Regions from separate parts of the Oceanidesulfovibrio marinus genome, predicted to be linked through region 2. Evidence: predicted binding sites of a transcription regulator. Region 2 holds the regulator's gene; the other holds the start of a gene.
What was found. Region 2 encodes sigma-54, which starts transcription at its own class of promoters, with help from an activator protein. Its sites were predicted from a motif close to CTGGCACGGNNNNTGCTT; they were not measured.

Region 1: the regulator sigma-54 is predicted to act here: its motif matches at 3,751-3,768, upstream of flgF (flagellar basal-body rod protein FlgF).

The regions. Positions count from the first base shown of each region.
Region 1 covers NZ_CP039543.1:3,994,188-4,004,256, reverse strand. The annotation lists gene E8L03_RS17635 (flagellar basal body P-ring protein FlgI) at 1-299, opposite strand, end outside; gene E8L03_RS17630 (flagellar basal body L-ring protein FlgH) at 331-1,053, opposite strand; gene flgA (flagellar basal body P-ring formation chaperone FlgA) at 1,064-2,077, opposite strand; gene flgG (flagellar basal-body rod protein FlgG) at 2,094-2,876, opposite strand; gene flgF (flagellar basal-body rod protein FlgF) at 2,891-3,676, opposite strand; tRNA gene E8L03_RS17610 (tRNA-Gly) at 3,868-3,943, shown strand; gene E8L03_RS17605 (ribosome maturation factor RimP) at 4,168-4,683, shown strand; gene nusA (transcription termination factor NusA) at 4,771-6,150, shown strand; gene E8L03_RS17595 (YlxR family protein) at 6,221-6,472, shown strand; gene infB (translation initiation factor IF-2) at 6,476-9,397, shown strand; gene E8L03_RS17585 (DUF503 domain-containing protein) at 9,420-9,710, shown strand; gene rbfA (30S ribosome-binding factor RbfA) at 9,727-10,069, shown strand, end outside; gene E8L03_RS17575 (DHH family phosphoesterase) at 10,064-10,069, shown strand, end outside.
Region 2 covers NZ_CP039543.1:774,456-784,524, forward strand. The annotation lists gene E8L03_RS03410 (CTP synthase) at 103-1,734, shown strand; gene E8L03_RS03415 (KdsC family phosphatase) at 1,776-2,348, shown strand; gene rpoN (RNA polymerase factor sigma-54) at 2,648-4,063, shown strand; gene hpf (ribosome hibernation-promoting factor, HPF/YfiA family) at 4,102-4,647, shown strand; gene E8L03_RS03430 (PTS sugar transporter subunit IIA) at 4,652-5,101, shown strand; gene rapZ (RNase adapter RapZ) at 5,077-6,018, shown strand; gene E8L03_RS03440 (PTS sugar transporter subunit IIA) at 6,097-6,567, shown strand; gene E8L03_RS03445 (PTS sugar transporter subunit IIB) at 6,570-7,037, shown strand; gene E8L03_RS03450 (PTS sugar transporter subunit IIC) at 7,090-7,737, shown strand; gene E8L03_RS03455 (manganese-dependent inorganic pyrophosphatase) at 8,233-9,153, shown strand; gene E8L03_RS03460 (CBS domain-containing protein) at 9,401-10,069, shown strand, end outside.

The DNA of each region.
Region 1 (10,069 bases), 1.5 Mb from region 2:
ACGGCGGCCACGTTTTTGGGTCGCAGGTTGCGCTTGTCCACGGCCACGCCGAGGACCTCCAACATGTTCACCAGGGACTGGATGGTGAACTCGCTCTTGCGCGAGTCGCCCGTGCCCGCAAGACCGACCACCAGGCCGTAGCCCACGAGCTGGTTGTTGCGCACGCCGCCAAAGGTGGCGATGTCCTTGAGCCGGACCGCATGGGCGTTGGTAGGTGCGCCCAGTATGCCGGCGCAAACCAGAGCGGCGAGTACGAGCGCCAGTGCGCCGCGTGTCATATTTTTGCTGAGAATCGCCATGCGTCGAACTCCTTGCGCATTCCTGAATTCTTTAGAAAGGCCAGACATTGTCGATGATGCGCGTCAGCCAGCCAGGTTTCTGGCGGTCGGCCAGCACGCCCTTGCCGTAAATCTCGATGAACGCGTCGGCCAGCTGCGAGGAGAGCACGGAGTTGTCCGGGCCGATGTCCCGCGGCCGGACCAGGCCGCGCACCACGAGAAGCTGCGTCTCGTCGTTGATGCGCACCTCGCGGCCGCCTTCTATCTGCATGAGACCACCGGGCAGGACCTTGACCACGCGCGCGCCGACCGTTGCGGAGATGTCCGCCGTACGGGAGGTGTCGCCGTCGCCCTCGAACTTGTCGTCGCTGTTGAACTGGATGATGGGGGTGCTGCCCACGTTGCCCTTCATATCCAGCGGGTCAACACCCAGGAGCTCGCCCACGCCCACGCTCTTGCGCAGGAAGGCGGACTGGACACCGAAGTCCATGGAGGATTTCTTCTCCGAGTTCGTGGTGGCGGTCAGAGTGCTCGACGAGTTCTCGACCACGTTCACGAGCACGATGTCGCCCACGCGGCGGGCGCGGTTATCCTCAAAGAGGTAGCCGGCGTCGCCGGGATTGAAGATGGAGCCTGGATTCTCGGCAATGGAGGGCTCGATGTCCTCTGCCGGAGGCGGGCTGATAACCGGGGTGGTCTGCACGTTCTGCTTGGTCTCCGTGCACGCGGCCAAAACCAGGCAGCACAGAAGCGTGATGGATGCGAACTTTTTCATGACGTCCTCCTCAGCGGACCACCACGGTATGCGCGTCCCGCACCCGGGCATAAACTTCTTGTTGACTTTGCATGTTGCGTACGCGGACCGGCTCTCCCGGACCGGCGTCGTCCAGCGCCTGAGCCATGGTCCTGAGGGTCACGAACTTGCCCTCGAACACCAGCTCCACGGCCTCGCCCCGGCGCACCAGGGGCAGCGACTCCAGGTCATCCTTATATAAGGGCTGGTTCTCGCCCACAGGGCGGGTCACCCGCCAGGGACCGCCCATGCCGTCCCACGGCTCCCCTTTCAGGAAGGCGGCGTTGATCCGCCGCGTGGTCACCATGTCCGGCGTCAGGGGCGTGTTGCGATTCACCGGTTCGGCCGCCACCATGACGTCCTTGAAGCAGTCCAGAAACACGGAGGCGGATACCTTGCGCACGGTCTCGCCGCGCAGGTCCCGTTCCTCGAACCAGAAGGAGACCCGGCCGGGTTGAATCTTCTCGTCGTCCGGCACCACGACCAGCGTGTCCGTGGAGTCCTTGAGAAAAATCTTGTCGGGCAGGCGGTAGTCGCGGAAGGCGACCTCGCCGCCCAGGGCGCGGGCCCGCGGCGTCAGTGTTTTGACCACCAGGGAGGCGAGCTCGTCCTGCTGAACCAGCGTGCCGCCGCGCCGCAGAACCAGCCTGTCCGGCAGGAGGCAGAGCTGGGCCGTGTCGCCCAGGTAGTGCTCCAGGGCCTGCTCCAGCTTGTCGCGGTTCACGCCCATGGAGCGGCCGTCCGCCTCCGGCGAGGGCCACAGCTCGGTGGCGGAAAGCTTCTGCCAGAGGGCATCAGGCATGGGGCCCATGGGCTGGGCTATCTCGCCCAAAGTCACGGTGTCGCCAGTGATCACTGCGGCCTCGTGCACGGCGATGCGCCATGGCGTATCGTTCGGCGTCACGGCGGCGGCAGCCACGGCCGCGGCGCACAGTGTCCACACGGCGGCGGCCAGAAGGGCCTTCTTCCGTGCGATCTCCCATATCCTCTGCAGAATGCGCGGCATCTTCCTCTCCTGTTGCTTAGCGCTTCAGGTTGTTGGCGGTCTGGAGCATGGCGTCCGAGGTCTGGATGGCCTTGGAGTTGATCTCATAGGCGCGCTGGCCAACGATCATGTTGACCATCTCGTCCACGATCTCCACGTTGGACATCTCCAGATAGCCCTGGGTGATAGTGCCGAACTGCTCCTCGCCCGGAGTTCCCTGCACGGCGTCGCCGGAAGCGTCCGTTTCATAATAGAGGTTACGGCCCGCAGCCTTCAGGCCGGCCGGGTTGGTGAAGGTGTAGATCGGGATCTCGGCGGTCGCGAGCTCATCGCCGCCGCGTCCCAGAGCGGTGATGTTGCCGTCGCTGGTGACCACCACATTGACGGTGTCCTCGGGAACGGTGAACTCCGGCTGCAGCGGATGGCCATTGGCCGTGACGATGGTGCCTTCATCGTTGAGCTTGAAGGCGCCGGCGCGGGTGTAGGCCTCCTCGCCGTTCACATCGAGCTGGAAAAAGCCGTCGCCTTCGATGGCCAGGTCCAGCGGGTTCTCGGTGTTCTGGTAGTCGCCCTGGCTGAAGAGCTTGTGCACCGTCGTAGGTCTGACACCCATACCGACCTGAATGCCTGTGGGGATACGTTCCCCGCCCACGGTTTCGGTGCCGGCGATGCGCATGTTCTGGTACAGCAGATCCTCGAACTCCGCGCGGTTCTTCTTGAAGCCGATAGTGTTGACGTTGGCCAGGTTGTTGGAGATCACGTCGATGTTGAGCTGCTGCGCGATCATGCCTGTGGCCGCAGTCCAGAGAGAGCGCATCATGGAACCGATACCTCCTAGAGCGCTTTGCCGACACGCTGGATAGCCATGGTGTCGGTGTCGTTTGTCTGTGAAATAACCTTACCGTAGGCCTCGAAGGCGCGCTGGGTTTCGATCATGTTGACCATTTCCTCGACTACGTTGATGTTCGAGGCTTCCAGAAAACCCTGCGCGATCTGCGTCTCGGTGGGGTCCTGCTCCACGGCTGCCTGGCCGTCCCGCGCCCTGAACAGATTGTCGCCGAACTTTTCCAGCACCTGCGGGTCCTCCAGCTCCACGATCTGGACCTGTCCCACCAGGACGTTGTCGGCAAAGACCTGGCCGTTGGGGCCGATCTCGACGTCCGCGGCGTTTTCCGGCAGGGCGATGGGGCCGCCCTCGCCCATAAGCCTGTCGCCGCGGGCGTTCACCAGCTCGCCGTCGAGGTTCTTGTGCAGGTTGCCGTTGCGGGTGTAGTACTCCGCGCCGTCCCCGCCCTGGACCTTGAAAAAGCCCGGCCCCTGGATGGCGATGTCCATCTTGGAGCCTGTGGGCTTGAGGCCGCCCTGGGTGAAGTCGGTCTCGTAGCCGGCGATGCGCGGCCTGGCCATGATCTCCGGCTCCGGGAACAACTTCTTCTGCCGGATGTCCAAAGAGGGCTCCATGATCCTGTCATGGGCGTAGGCCACAAAGGTGTCCTCGAAGGTGTACTTCTCGCGTTTGAAGCCCGTGGTGTTGGCGTTCGCCAAATTATTGGCGATGATGTCCAGCCTGTGCTCGCTGGTCAGCGCCCCGAAGAGCCCTGAAAACATGCTGCTTTGCATGGTTAATCCTCCTGTTCCTGCCTGTGATGAAGCAAGATGTGGACCACTTTCCCCGTGATCCGGTGCAGATGATTTTGCAGGGATCGTGCCGGACCCGGGTCGAAAAACGGCGCAGGAAAAACCCTCGCGTCTGTGCGAGAACTGCCTTGACAGCCCTTGACGGCATGGGTATTGGATTTATTTCCCGAAGGGCGGGTGTAACTCAGTTGGTAGAGTACAAGCTTCCCAAGCTTGGGGTCGCGGGTTCGAATCCCGTCGCCCGCTCCAGTTTTCCCGTCGTGTCGTCGCCCGGTCTTATGCGCAGGCAGCCGCCGCGCTTTTCCGAACGTATCGGGACGGCAACCGCCCTTCGACGGTGACGTGCACGGCACTACGCGGAAACGCGCCTCGTCACCACGCGGACTGAGCGATACACGGGGTGGGCCTTGGGGTCCCCCCTTTTTTCTTGGTTTCGCAGCCAGGCAACGATTGGGAAGATTGAGGGAGTGCGTATGGAACAGAGCGACGCACAGGAACGGATTGAGAGCATCGCCCGGACCATGGTTTCGGCCTTCGGGTTGGAGCTGTGGGGGGTCCAGTACATGCCTTCCGGAAAGCGGGGCGTGGTGCGCGTCTTCCTGGATAAACCAGGAGAAGGCGAGGTGGACGTGGACGAGTGCGCCCGAGTCTCCCGGCACATGAGCGTTGCGCTCGACGCCGAAGACATCGTTCCCGGCCGGTACACGCTGGAGGTCTCCTCCCCCGGTCTGGAGCGGATCTTTTTCAACCTCGGCCAGCTTGCTGGTTACGAGGGCCGGAAGGTGGCCATCGTCACGAAGGACCCGCTCTATGAAGAGGAGTTCCCGGGACGCAAACGCTACGCCGGACGCCTCGTGGAGGTTGCCGACGCGGGAATCAGGCTCGACCCCGGCGAGGGAGTAGGCCCCCTGGAGTTCCCATGGACAGAGATCGAAAAAGCCCGGCTCGTCCACGAGTTTGACGAGAAGGCCAAGACCGCGAAAAAATAACCCAGGACACGAACGAGCTGCATTTTCCGTCGGGCCGGCGCGGGAAACACCGACCTTTCACGACCCCGGACGATACGGGAGGCGACCATGAGCATGGAACTCAAAAAAGCCATCGAACAGATCAGCAAGGATCGCGGCATCGACCGCGACCTCCTCATAGATACGCTTGAGGAGGCGGTGCGCTCCTCCGTCGTCCGCAAGTACGGCGAGAACCAGGACATCGAGGTGGGATTCAACGAAGAGACCGGAGAGATGGAGGTCTATCTCTTCAAGGTCGTCACCGAAGATGTCGAGGACCCCAACACCGAAATTTCCCTGGAAGACGCCATTGAGCACGACCCCGGCGTCGTTCTCGACGACGAGATCGGCTTCAAGCTCAACGTGGAGGACCTGGGACGCATCGCGGCCCAGTCCGCCAAGCAGGTGATCATCCAGCGCATGCGCGACGCCGAGCAGGAGATCATCTACGAAGAGTATAAGGACCGCAAAGGCGAGATCGTCAGCGGCATCGTGCAGCGCCGCGACCGCATGGGCTGGATCATCAACCTCGGCCGCACCGAGGCGCTTCTGCCCAAGGAAGAGCAGATTCCCAAGGAACGCTTCAAGCGCGGCGACCGCGTGCAGGCCTTTATAGTGGAAGTGCGCAAGGAAGGACGCGGACCGCAGGTCATCGTCTCCCGTTCCCACCCGGACTACATGGCCTCGCTGTTCAAGCGCGAGGTGCCCGAGGTGGACGACAACACCGTGCAGATCATGGGCATCGCCCGCGATCCGGGCAGCCGCGCCAAAGTGGCCGTGCTCTCCCGCGACCGCGACGTGGACCCCGTGGGCGCCTGCGTGGGCATACGAGGCTCGCGCATCCAGAACATCGTGCAGGAGCTGCGCGGCGAGCGCATCGACATCGTGGTCTGGAGCCCGGAGATCGCCACCTACGCCGCCCACGCCCTCTCCCCTGCGCTCATCTCGCGCATCGCCGTGGACGAGGACGAAAAGCTGCTTGAGGTCATCGTGCCCGACGACCAGCTCACCCTGGCCATCGGCCGCAAGGGCCAGAACGTGAAGCTCGCCTCCAAGCTGCTCGGCTGGAAGATCGATATCTACACCGAGAGCCGCTACAATGAGCTCAACGTGGGCCGCGAGAAGCTCGACCAGCTTGCCAGCGTGGCCGAGATTCCCATCGACCGCTTCTTCCAGGCCGGTCTGGAGAACCCCGAGCAGGTGGCCCTGGCCACGGACGAGGAGCTCGAGGAAAAGCTCAAGCTCACCTCCGCCAAGGTCCACCAGATCCGCGCTGCCATCAACTTCCTGGGCCTTGCTCCCAAAGCCGAGGAAGCCGCAGCCGAGGAAGCCGCTGTGGAGCCCGAAGAGAGCGCCGCGCCGGACGAAGAGATCAAGACCGAAGAGAAATCAGAACTCCGGGTGGACAGCGAACCGCCGTCTCCCGAGGAGCCGACTTCCGACGAGTGACATATACGAGACGAATGAACCGGGCGCTGTGCCATACAGCCGCCCTTGCAACGAACTGCTGTGAACGAGGATGCATGACCACGCCAGGATGCATGACGATGCCCGCGCTGAAACAAAGCGCCGCGTCCCCGAGCGGACCTGTACTGTCTGTCGCGCTAAGCGGCCCAAATCGGAGTTGCTCCGGTTTGTCGCCGACGAAGACGGTCTTGTCCCGGACCCGAAACAGATACTGCCGGGCAGAGGCTGCTACGTCTGCCTCCATGGCGAATGCAAGTCGCAACTCAGGCAGGGCCATTGCCGACCGAGGAAGAGAAGGGGGTGACGCATGACGATCACTGTCAAAGACCTATCCAATGAGCTCGGAGTCAACAAGAAAGAGCTCATTCAGGCCCTGCGAGAGTTGGGTGTCCAGATAAAAAGCCATATGAGCGCCGTTGACGACGAGCAGGCCGCAGAAATGCGCTCGCGCTTCAGAAACGGCGAGGAAGGCGGCGCGGACGTGGTCCGCAAGGAAGTGCAGCCGGGCGTCATCGTACGCCGGCGCCGCAGGCCCAAGGCCGGCGCTGCCGAAGAGCACGAGGCCGAAGCCGCCGAAGAGGCGGAGGAGCATGAAGAGGCCGCGGTGGAAGCCGAGGTCGAGGAAGCTCCGCATGAGGCCGAGGTTGCCGCAGAGGCCGAGGGCGTTGAGGCCGCCGAAGAGGCAGAGCCGGAGCCCGCGTCCAAGGGTGCTCGCATTATCGCCGCGCCCGGCGAGCCCGTGCCTGGTGCCGAGTCCGAAGAGGCTCCGCAGGAAGCCGAAGCCGGCGAGGCCCCGGTGGAAGAAGTCGCAGAGACTCCTGCCGCCGAAGAGCCCGTAGCCGAAGAAGCGCCAGCGGAAGCCGAAGCCGCCGAGACGGCGCCTGAAGAGCCTGCTGAAGCTCCGGCCGCCGAAAAGCCTGTTGCCGAAGAAGCGCCTGCCGAGGCGGAAACTGCTCCCAAAAAGGGCGCGGACGCCAAGGAAGCCGAAAAGGCCGACGAGGGCAAGAAGCCCAAGAAGAAGGCCGAGGAAGGCAAGAAGCCAAGGAAGAAGGCCAAGCGGCGCGAAGAGCCCGAGTCCGGTCCCCAGGTCCGCGTCATCTCCATGCCCGACCCGGCAGAGGTGGCCCGTGCCCAGGCCGAGGCAGAGCTGGCCAAGGAAGGCATGCCCGATCCCAGCGGCCGCGCTCCGCGTCCCGCGTCTCCGGGCGGGACCACGCCTCCTCCCGGCCAGCGCAAGGGTGCCGGCAGCGGCCGCAAGAAGGACCGCCGCGTCGTGGACTTCTCCCAGAGCCTTTCGGAAGAGGAAGACCGCCGTCGCGCCTCGCTGCAGGCCAAGAAGAAAAAGGCCCAGCCCGTACGCGACAAGACCGGCGGCAAAGTCCGGCCCCGCCGTGGCAGACGTCCGCAGTTCGATACCGAGCACGCCCACGCCGCCACCATGGCCGAGCAGGCCAGCCAGCCGCTCAAGCAGGCCAAGCGCAAGCTGCGCATCGACGAAGCCATCCGCGTCTCCGACATGGCCCACCAGATGGGCGTCAAGGCGCAGGCCCTCATCAAGGTCCTCCTGGGCCTCGGCGTGATGGCCACCATCAACCAGTCCCTCGACCTCGACACCGCCAGCCTGGTGGCGTCCGAGTTCGGCTACGAGGTTGAGAAGGTCGGCTTCTCCGAAGATACATACATCGCCCCGCGCGAAGAGGATAAGCCCGAGAGCCTGAAGGGCAGGCCGCCCGTCGTGACCATCATGGGCCACGTCGACCACGGCAAGACCTCCCTGCTGGACGCCATCCGCGAATCCAACATCACGGGCGGCGAGGCAGGCGGCATCACCCAGCACATCGGCGCGTACCATGTGCTCACCCCGCGCGGCGAGGTCGTGTTCCTGGATACTCCCGGCCACGAAGCCTTTACCGCCATGCGCGCACGCGGCGCCCAGGTCACGGACATCGTTGTCCTGGTAGTCGCTGCCGACGACGGCGTGATGGATCAGACCCGCGAGGCCGTGAACCACTCCCGCGCCGCCGGCGTGCCCATCGTGGTCGCCGTCAACAAGATGGACAAGGAAGGGGCCGACCCGGACCGCGTCAAGCGCGAGCTGGCCGACCTCGGCCTCTTGCCCGAGGACTGGGGCGGCGAGACCATCTACGCCCACGTTTCGGCCAAGCAGCACACCGGTCTGGACGAGCTCCTTGAGATGATCGTCCTCCAGTCCGAAGTGCTGGAGCTCAAGGCCAACCCGGACAAGCCCGCCCGCGGCCACATCGTGGAAGCGCGGCTGGACAAGGGCCGCGGCGCCGTGGCCACCGTGCTCATCCAGGAAGGCACCCTGCATCAGGGCGATCCCTTTGTCTGCGGCCTCTTCTCCGGTCGCGTCCGCGCCCTGTTCAACGACAAGGGTGAGAAAGTGGATACCGCCGGCCCGGCAATGCCGGTGGAGGTCCAGGGCTTCGAGGGTGTGCCGGAAGCAGGCGACGAGTTCGTTGGCGTGGAAGACGACAAGGTCGCCCGCCGCATCGCCGAATCGCGCCAGCTCAAGCAGCGCGAGAAGGAGCTGGCCAAGGAGTCCAAGATCACCCTGGAGACCTTCCTGGCCCAGAAGGCCGAGGGCGAGGCCCAGATACTCAACCTGGTCATCAAGTCCGACGTGCAGGGCTCCCTGGAAGCCGTGTCCGAAGCGCTGGCCAAGCTCTCCACAGACGAGGTCAAGGTCAACGTCATCCACGGCGGCACCGGCGCCATCACCGAGTCGGACATCCTGCTCGCCTCGGCGTCCGAAGCCGTCATCATCGGCTTCAACGTGCGTCCGTCCGCCAAGGTCAAGGACATCGCCGAGCAGGAAAAGGTCGACATCCGCTTCTACGACATCATCTACAAGCTGGTGAGCGACATCAAGGACGCCCTCTCCGGCATGCTTGCCCCGGAAGTCCGCGAGGTCTACCTGGGCCAGGCCGAAGTGCGCGACACCTTCAGCGTGCCCAAGGTCGGCATCATCGCGGGCTGCGCCGTCATGGACGGCAAGATCACCCGCAACGCCGGCATCCGGCTCCTGCGCGACGGCGTGGTCACCTACACAGGCACGGTCTCCTCGCTCAAGCGCTTCAAGGACGACGTCAAGGAAGTCCAGAAGGGCTACGAGTGCGGTATCGGGCTCACGAACTACAACGATATCAAGGTCGGCGACGTGATCGAGGCCTTCGAGGAAGTGGAGGAGGCGCGCACCCTCGACTAGGGGGGTGCGCCCTTCGGCGTATATGGTTATCGGAGTGCTGCGGGTTGAGTTCACCCTGCACGGCAACGCTTCCCTCAAGGGCAAGCGGTCGGTCGCACAGTCCTTGAAGCGCAAGATGCGCAACAAGTTCAACGTGTCCGTGGCCGAGGTGGAGTCGCAGGAGAGCCATACCCGGCTTGTGCTCGCAGCCGCCACCGTGGGCACCGAGTGGGCGCATGTAGAAGGCCGGCTGACCAAGTGCCTGAACATGCTGGAAGCCGCCTCGCCCGAAGAGATCACGGACAGCAGCATCGAGCTTTTCGGCGCCGAGTAGCCTGACGGACAGCATCATGACAGACTCCGATCCGAATCGCGCCCAACGCCTGGGCGATGCGATCATGCGCGAGCTGGCGGACATCATCGCCACCGAGTCGCGAGACCCGCGGCTCGAGCTTGTCACAATCCTCGGTGTATCGTTGGACCCGTCCATGAATATCGCCACCGTTCAGTACACCGTCCATTCCGATCCCGAGCAGGTCGCGGAGGGGCTGGCCCACTCGCGCGGATTTCTGCGTACGGAGCTGGGCAGGCGCCTGACCAAACGCCGCATACCGGAGCTGGCTTTCCAGTTCGACGCCTCGGCCGGAACGCCGAACGAAGAAACTGACGCCTTCGAGGAAATGCTCAATGCCG
Region 2 (10,069 bases):
GTAGAGCACAGTCGAGGAGGCGCTGCCTCCTTTTTTGTTTCCATATGCTGCGGCGCGGCGCTCCGGGGACGCCGCCGGACAACTTACACAGAGGGAGAATAGATGCGTACGAAATTCATTTTTATTACCGGAGGCGTTCTGTCCTCCCTGGGAAAAGGGCTCGCCGCTGCGTCCATCGGTGCCCTGCTTCAGACTCGCGGCCTCAAGGTCACGATCATGAAGCTCGATCCGTACATCAATGTGGACCCCGGAACCATGAACCCCTTCCAGCACGGCGAAGTGTACGTGACGGAAGACGGCGCCGAGACCGATCTGGATCTGGGCCACTACGAGCGCTATCTGGACGTGTTCATGTCCCGGGCCAACAACTGCACCTCCGGCTCCATCTATAATACGGTCATCACCAAGGAACGCCGGGGCGACTACCTGGGCGGCACCGTGCAGGTCATTCCGCACGTCACGGACCAGATCAAGGAGTCCGTGCTGGCGCTGGCCAGCGAGGACCTGGACGTGGTTCTCGTGGAGATCGGCGGCACGGTCGGCGACATCGAGGGCCTGCCGTTCCTGGAAGCCATTCGCCAGATGCGCGGCGACCTGGGCAAGGAGAACGTCCTCTACATCCATCTTACCCTGGTGCCGTACATGAAGGCCGCCGGCGAGCTGAAGACCAAGCCCACCCAGCACAGCGTTAAGGAGCTGCGCTCCATCGGCATCCAGCCTGACATTATCCTGTGCCGGGCCGAGGTGGACGTGGACCAGAGCCTGCGCCGCAAGATCGCGCTGTTCTGCAACGTGGACGCAGACGCCGTGTTCGCCGCCGTGGATGTGAGCAACATCTACGAGGTGCCGCTGAAGTTCTACGAGGAAGGCATTGACCAGAAGATCGCGATCATGCTCAAGCTGCCGGCCAAGAACCCGCATCTGGAGCCGTGGACCAGGCTGGTGGAGAAGCTGGCCAGCCCCGCGGGCCGCGTGTCCATCGGCATCGTAGGCAAGTACGTGGATCTCAAGGAGGCGTACAAGAGCCTGCACGAGGCCCTGGTGCACGGCGGCGTGGCCAACGACGTGGCCGTGGACCTGGTGTACGTGAACTCCGAGGAGATCACGGCCAAGAACGTGACCAGCAAGCTCAAGGGCCTGGACGGCATTCTGGTGCCCGGCGGCTTTGGCAACCGCGGCATCCCTGGCAAGCTGCTGGCCATCCGCCACGCCCGTGAAAAGAAGATTCCCTTCTTCGGCATCTGCCTGGGTATGCAGTGTGCGGTCATCGAGTTCGCGCAGCACGTCATGGAGCTGGACGCCGACTCCCAGGAGTTCAAGCCGAGCACCAAGGAGCCGGTCATCTACCTGATGACCGAGTGGTTCGACTTCCGCCGGCAGGTGACGGAGAAGCGCGACGAGAGTTCGGACAAGGGCGGCACCATGCGCCTGGGCGCGTACCCCTGCGTGCTCAAAGAGGGCACCCGGGCGTTCGAGGCGTACCAGACAGAAGAGATCAGCGAACGCCACCGCCATCGCTACGAGTTCAACAAGGCGTACTACGACAAGTTTGCGGAGAAGGGCATGGTCTTCTCCGGCCTTTCGCCGGACGAGACCCTGGTGGAGATCGTGGAGCTGCCGGACCATCCGTGGTTCCTGGGCTGCCAGTTCCATCCGGAGTTCAAGTCCAACCCCATGCATCCGCATCCCCTGTTCCGGGAGTTTATTAAAGCCGCCAAAGGGTATAAAGGATAAGAATGATTTTCGGACGCCATACTGCCGGTCTCCGCGGGCGCATGTCCCGCGCGGAGATCGTACGCCGCGCCAGAGCGGTAGAGCTTCTCGTGTTCGACGTGGACGGTGTGCTTACCGACGGCGGTCTCTACTACGACGAGAACGGCCAGTATGCGAAACGTTTCGACGTGCAGGACGGCCTGGGCATTAAAGCGGCCCAGGCCGTTGGCCTGCACATCGGCGTGATCACCGGGCTGGACTCCAAGGCCGTGGCCAACCGCGTGAATGAGCTGGAGATTGATGAGTATGTGGCCGGCAGGGTGGAGAAGTCTACCGCGTTCGAGGCTCTCTGCGAGCGGCATGGCGTTGCGCCGTACCAGGCTGCCTACGTGGGCGACGACTGGGTGGACATAGGGCCCATGCGGATGGCGGGCCTGCCCATGGCCGTGCCCAACGCCCAGCCCGAGGTGCTGCAGGTGGCCGCGCACGTGCTCTCCCGCCCGGGAGGCCGCGGCGCCGTTCGCGAGGCGATCCGGCTGGTGTTGTTCTGCAAAGGGTGCCTGGACGGGGAGCTGGAAAGCTGGCGCAAGGGAATGGCCCTGGCCAAGGCCGCTTCCCGACGTTTAAATCGCTAGAATCTCCGGGCGCTATCTGCGTAGTTTCATTTCCCTTCCTGTCTTACGGGCGGCGAATTACGCGCGCCCCGCAGGGAAAACTCGTTGCCACCGTGCTACATCTGTGGCAAAACGCGTTTTGTGTCAGCAACAATTATGCCGTCTTTTCTTTCTCCTGCAATGTATGGGCGTTTTTGCAGTATTGTGAAACCTTCTCGTGTTGAAGGAACCCTGGAGTTCCCCTCTCTGAAAAGTGTTTTAAAAACGCAACGCCTCATATCTATTATCCGTACTCCTGACGGGGAAGGTCCGTAACCGCCATGGGTCTGGAACTCAGACAACAACTCAAGCTCAGCCAACAGCTGGTGATGACGCCCCAGCTGCAACAGGCCATCAAGCTCCTGCAGCTCTCCCGGCTGGAGCTCATGGATACTGTTCAGCAGGAGCTCCTGGAAAACCCCTTTCTGGAGGAGGGCGCCGAGGCCGAGGCGCTGGAGCAGGCCGAAGTGGTTCCCGAGGTCGAGACCACGCCGGCCAGCGATCAGGAGCTCATGCGCAACGCCGATTGGGAAGACTACATCGGCGACTTCTCCTCTACCTCCAAGCAGGCCCAGGTCCGCGAGTTCGAGGCCGTGGAGGCCACCTCCTTCGAGGCGCGCATTTCCGGCAAGACCTCGCTGGAGGGGCACCTGGAATGGCAGCTCAGGCTCTCCCGGCTCAATGACAGGCAGATCGACATAGGCCTCGCGGTTATCAACAACCTCGATTCCTCCGGTTATCTGCAAGCCACGAATGAGGAGCTGGCAGTGCTTACCGGCGCCTCGCCAGAGGAGATCGAGCCGGTCATCAAGTCGATCCAGGAGTTCGACCCCGTAGGCGTGGCCGCGCGCACGCCGTCGGAGTGCCTGCTCGTGCAGATCAAAAACTACGGCATCGACGATCCCGTGCTTGAAGAGATCGTGCGCGAGCACCTGGAGGATCTGGAGAAGAAGCGCTACAAGCCGCTGTGCCGCAAGTTCCGCATCTCCATGGAGGAGCTCAAGGGCTACCTGGACAAGCTCACCGAGCTGGACCCCATGCCCGGAGCGAGCTTCGGCAGCGAGGAGCCGGTCTACGTCTCGCCGGACGTTTACGTCTACAAGTACGGCGACGATTTCGTGATCCTGCTGAATGAGGAGGGGCTGCCCAGGCTGGAGCTCAACTCCGACTACATGCAGGCCATGGAAGGCCGGTCTTCCAAGGAAAAAGAATACTTCCAGGACAAGATGCGCAGCGCCGTGTGGCTGATGAAGAGCCTGTACCAGCGCCAGCGCACCCTGTACAAGGTGACCGAGAGCGTGGTGAAGCATCAGCGCGAGTTTTTCGAGCACGGCGTCACCCATCTCAAGCCGCTCATCCTCAAGGACGTGGCCGAGGACATCGGCATGCACGAGTCCACGGTGAGCCGCATCACCACCAGCAAGTACGTCGCCACGCCCCATGGCATCTTCGAGCTCAAGTTCTTCTTTAACTCCGCCCTCGGCCTGGATGACGGGTCCCAGGTCGGCTCCGAGAGCGTCAAGGCGCTCATCAAGAAGATGATCTCCGGCGAGAATCCCAAGAAGCCGCTTTCCGACGAGAAGATCGCGGAAATGCTCAAGGATGAGCTGCAGGTGAACATCGCCCGCAGAACTGTTGCCAAGTACCGGTCCGCACTGGACATTCCATCGTCTTCCAAGCGGAAACAGGTTTTCTGACCCGATCCCCGCCCAGGAATTGCGAAAGGAGGGAATCTATGAACATAGCCATCACCTTCAAGGGCTTTGAGCCGTCCGAACACCTCAAGAAGTATGCTTACCGACGCTTCGGCAAGCTTTCCAAATACGTGGACTCCAAGGAAGACAACTCCGAGATGCAGGTCAACCTCGGGGTCGAGAAGTTCCGCCATCTGGCCGAGGTCTCGCTGGCAGGCGACAACATCAACCTCACCGCCACCGAGGCGAGCGAGGACATGTACGCTACCATCGACATGGTTCTGGACAAGCTGGAGTCCCAGCTGCGCAAGCTCAAGGACCGCGACAAGGACCGCCGCAAGGGCGACCGCAGCCGCGTCAACATCGAGACCTTCACCATCTCCGAGAACGAGAGCGGCATGCGCGAACGGACCATCATGGCCACGGACTCCATAGAGCCCAAGCCCATGTACGTGGACGAGGCCGCGATGCAGCTGGACACGTTGGACTACAACTTTCTTGTTTTCCGGAATGCGGACACGGAACGCATTAACGTGATATACCGTATGAACAAACACGACTTCGGTCTTATCGACCCGGGACAATAGCTCCATGCGACTCGCGGATTATCTGGACAAAGATTTGGTCATACCCACCATTCAGGCGACGGAGAAGGGTGCTGTGCTCGCCGAGCTCATCGCCCCCGTGGCCACGAAAATTCCCGACCTGGACGCCGACAAAGCGCTGAAGGTGCTGCTCGAGCGCGAGTACCTGGGCACCACGGGTATCGGCGATGGAATCGCCATACCGCACGGCAAGCTCGAAGATCTGCACGAGATCGTTCTCGTGGTGGGCCGCAGTCCGCAGGGCGTGGACTTCGAGGCCCTGGACTTCAAGCTCTGCACGATCTTTTTTCTCGTGCTCGCACCGGAGAAAGTGGCCGGCATGCACCTGCGCATCCTCGCGCACATCTCCCGGCTGCTGAAGGAAGAGTCCTTCCGCAGGGAGTTTCTGGAAGCGGAAGGCAAGGAGCAGTTATGGGAGCTTCTTTCGAGGACGTGAACGCCGAAGGCTCCTTTCCGCTGGTCATCGTCGGCGGGCTCTCCGGAGCCGGAAAGTCCACGGCCATCGATGTTTTCGAGGACTTACGCTTCTTCGTGGTGGATGGTCTGCCGGCCTCCATCGTACCCAAGCTGACTGCCCTGTTTTCGGGCCAGAACCAGCTCCAGTTCCGCGGTCTCGTGGTGGGAATGTACTTCCGCGACCGCACCTTTCCCCAGTCCTGGCTCGAAGCCCTTGAGGAGCTCAAGCTGCAGGGGCTCAAGCCGCAGATCATCTTCATGGAGGCGCGCAACGAAGTTCTGGTGCGGCGCTACTCCTCCACCAGAAGGCCCCATCCCGTGGCCCAGCTTATGGCCATGGACGGCAAGGAGGGCGACGAATGCGGTCCGCTCAGCCTGGACGGGGCCATCAACCTGGAGCGAGAACGGCTCTATCCCATCAAGAAGATGGCGGATATCGTCATCGACACTTCGGATTACTCTGTTCACGATCTGCGCAAGATGATCCAGCGCAAGTGGACCGCTCTGGAGGAAGGGGAAGGCCGGCTCAACATCCAGATCATCTCTTTCGGCTTCAAGTACGGCCCGCCGGCCGAGGCGGACCTTATTTTTGATATGCGATTTTTGCCCAACCCGTACTTTGTGCAGTCCATGCGGCCGCTGACCGGCAAGGACGAGGCCGTGGCCGAGTACGTGCTGGGCGTTGAACCGGGCAAGACATTCCTGGTCAAGCTCCGGGAATTTCTCGAATATCTCTTTCCGTTGTACGAGGCCGAGGGCCGCTACCGCGTGACACTGGGCATCGGCTGCACAGGCGGACGCCACCGTTCCGTGGCCGTGAGCGAGGCCCTGTACAAGTCTTTGAAAGAGTCGAATTATGTAGTATCGATCGAGCATCGCCACGTGGAGCTCGGCTAAAATCGGCGGCGGAGGCGGCCGCCGCGGCGATGCGCCGCCAGCCGCCTTTGGCGGTTTTTCAATTTCAGGAATATGCCCATGCGGGAAACCAGCACAACGGAAAAGGTCAAGAGCGCAAAGCAGCTCGAAACGCCGGTCCAGACCGGCGTTGTCGTCGTGACCCACGCTCATTACGGGGCCAGCCTCATCGAAGCCGCGGAGTTCATCCTCGGCAAGCAGCAGTGGTGCGAGTTCGTCAGTGTGGACGGCACCCGCGCTGTGGAGGATACGCGCAACGAGATACAGGTCGCCGTCTCCAGCTGCGACCAGGGCCAGGGCGTCATCATTCTCACCGACATGTTCGGCGGCACGCCGACCAACCTGAGCCTCTCTCTTCTGGGCGCGCAGAACCTGGAGGTGGTCACGGGCGTAAACCTGCCCATGCTGCTCAAGGTTCTGGGCAGCCGCTCCAAGGAGCCGGCGGACCTCGCCCTGGACGCAAAGGCCGCAGGCAGCCAGGGCATTGTCGTGGCCGGCGAGATACTGCGCTCCAAGGTAGGCGGCAAATAGCCATGTTCTGGGCGCGGGTGGACAACAGACTCGTTCACGGCCAGGTCATCGAAACCTGGCTGCCGTACACCGGCGCCAAGACCCTCCTGGTCTGCAACAAGGAGCTCGCGGGCGATGTGCTGCGCCAGGAGATCATGTCCCTGGCCATCCCCTCCAACGTGCGCGCGCGGTTCATCGACGCGGAGCACGCCAACGAGTTCATCGAGAACGACGCCCGTACGGATCGCTCCTCGGTGCTGGCGTTGTTCGCCGATTGCCGCGACGCCCGCATCGCCATGCAGCACGGCCTTGCCATCAAAATCCTCAACATAGGCAACCTCCACTACACACCAGGCAGCGAACAGATCTGCCCCCACGTGGCCCTTTCCCCGGAAGACGCTGTCTGTCTACGCGGGCTGGAGAAGATGGGGGTGGAGCTCGATTTCCGCTGTCTGCCCACAGAACCGGTGCAGGTGAAAGCGACATGGTGACGGTACCTACCTTCATGGACGTGTTCTACGTCGTGCTGATCGCTTTTTTTTTGTGGTTTTTTCGGGGCTGCGTTTTACCCTGAACCTCGGCGTCATTGAACGTCCCCTGGTTTTCGGCCCACTTCTGGGCCTCGTCCTGGGCGACATCGGCGATGGCGTGGCCGTCGGCCTCTTTTTCGAGCTCTTCTGGCTGGACCTCATTCCGGCCGGTACCTACATTCCACCCAACGCGCTGCTCTCGGTGTGCGTCACCCTGGGCCTGATGCGCCACTTCGGCCTCAATGGGGCAGGGGAGTGCGTACCGGCTCTGGCCCTGGGCATTCCCGCGGCCTACGCCGGGGCCTGGCTGGAGCGGATGCAGCGCTCCTGGCAGGACCGCGGCTACAACCGGCTGCTGGCCTGGGCCAAGGGCTCAGAGCGCGGCAGCCAGCCCCACGTTATCGTGCGCTACTCCCTCATCCAGCTCGCAGCCTCCAATCTGCTGCTTGTCATGGTCTGCATGCTCGCTGCGCTCTCCCTGCTGGGGGTGGTCATCCACCTGGCGGGACACGCCCTCTTCGCGCCTCTTTCCCACTTCAGCTGGCCCATGCTCTGGATCACGGCCTCGGTGGGCGGGGTGCTCTCTCTGCGTGTGAAGAACGCCTACCGGACTTTCGCCGCCGGCGTGGTGGCGGTCTTTCTGCTCGTCCTGCTGCAGTAGTTCACAACTGCGACTGCCTGCCGCAGACGTTGTGCTTTCTCTTTCCAGCCCGGCGTTCGATTCGGGCCGGGGCTGCTGTTCATTGACGCGTCATTCCTGCGTATGGAGTCGAAAGCACGCATCCAGGGCAGGTCGATCTGACCAGACGCCTTGCATGCCGGGCCTTGCCGCTGGTGGTGATTTTCTTCACGAGACATTTGCCGCAGAGGATACGGACGCGTTACGACGTGGTGTGACGGGCTCCCGGCGAATTGGCGGTTGTCAGTGGATGATGATTGTGATATTTCGCACTAGCTACTTGCGGCAGTCCCTGCAAAGCGATTTCCGGAAGATGGCAATAGATTGAAAGAACAGGATATTTTTATATCGTCGCAGCCGAGGCTCGCGCCACCGGATTCCGCAGGAGTTCTGACCTGAAATAGGCCGGAAAGCGACAGCCCGGTTTCTGCGTGCGGCGACGCGCAACCGTGCAACCAACCATCTGAGGAGGTAGAAATGGCCGCTTTAGCTTTCGGACACAAGAACCCCGACACCGACACCGTAGTCAGCGCCCTGGCTGCGGCCGATCTGAAGACCAAGACCGGTACCGAGACCAAGGCCGTGACCCTGGGCGAGTGCACGCCCGAGACCGTTTTCGTGCTCGAAAAGTTCGGCATTGCCAAGCCCGAGATCGTCTCCTCCGTGGCCGGCCAGGACGTGGTCATCGTGGACACCACCGACCTCGCCCAGCTGCCTGACGACATCGCCGAAGCCAACGTGCTCGCCATCTTCGACCACCACAAGCTCGGCGACCTGACCACCTCCAGCCCGCTCGAAATGTGGGTCGGCCCGGTTGGCTGCTCCGCCACCATGATCTACAAGGCCTACAAGGCCAGCAACGTCGAGATCCCCAAGGACCTCGCCGGCGCCATGCTCTGCGCCCTGCTGTCCGACACCGTCATGTTCAAGTCCGTGACCTGCACCGAAGAGGACAAGGCTGTGGCTGCAGATCTGGCCAAGATCGCCGGCGTCTCCGACATGATGGCCCTGGGCATGGAGATGTTCAAGGTCAAGTCCGCCGTGGACGGCGCCACCGCTTCCGAGCTGGTGTTCCGCGACTACAAGGACTTCGACATGTCCGGCAAGAAGGTCGGCATCGGCCAGCTCGAGGTTGTTGACCTCTCCATGCTGGACGCCCGCAAGGCCGAGCTCGCCGAGGAGATCAAGAAGGTCAAGGCCGATGGCCGCCACTCCGTCTTCCTGCTGCTCACCGACATCATGAAGGAAGGCTCCCAGATGCTGATCGTCTCCGATGACGCGTCCGTGGTCGAGAAGGCCTTTGGCGTGGCCGGCGACGCCGAAGTGTGGCTGGAAGGCGTGATGAGCCGTAAGAAGCAGGTCGTTCCGAACTTCGAGAAGGCTTTCTCCGCTCTGTAAGCCGCATTCGTAAAGTATGTTGCACTGGCCCCGGCGCACTGGTTGCGTCGGGGCTTTTTTACTTTCATTTAGATGTGTTTCCTGATACAGAAACTTTTGTCCCCCCGCAAAACCAATAACATTATCCAAAGTCATGTGGGTGCGCGCAACACGTACTGCCGAGGAGAGTTGCAGCGCATGCGCAGTCCGAATCCAAGTACTGTCCCGGTGTGGCAGTATGAACGGCCGGATTCTAGTGGTGTGAAGCATGCTGAAGGAGTCCATACAGGACATATACTGCGATCAGGTGGTGTCCGTCGCACCGGATGCCCTGATGGGCGCGGCAATCTCACTGATGCGCGAGCATTCGATCAGCTGCGTCGTTGTTACGGAGGATAAAAAGCCGATCGGCATCCTCACGGAGCGCGACGTCGTTCGCTGCATTGCGGAGTTCGGGACAGGGTTCATGGACCGACCCATCGGCGAGCTGCACACGAAGCACGTGTTCACCGTCAACCAGCGAAGCCACATAATCGAGGCGTTTGAAGCGATAGCCGACAACCAGATCCGGCATATCGTGGTTGTGAACGACAAGGGCGAGGCCGTGGGCGTGACCACGCAGTCCGATCTTCTGGAGCATCTCGGCTACGAGTACTTTGTCCGCGTGAAGACCGTAGACCAGGTCATGAACAAGCAGGTCTTCACGATCTCGGAAAATGCTGTTTTGATGGAGGCGACCCGGGAGATGGCCGAGCGCTCTGTCAGCTTCCTCATCGTCTGCGAGGACAACACGCCCAGAGGCGTGCTTACGGAGCGCGACGTGGCCCGCCTTGCTGCGGGCAAAGGCGTCGCCTGGGACTGCCCGGTCAAAGAGGTGATGAGCGCGCCGGTGCACACCGCGCACAGGCATGATTCCGCCTACGATGCCTCGGAAAGG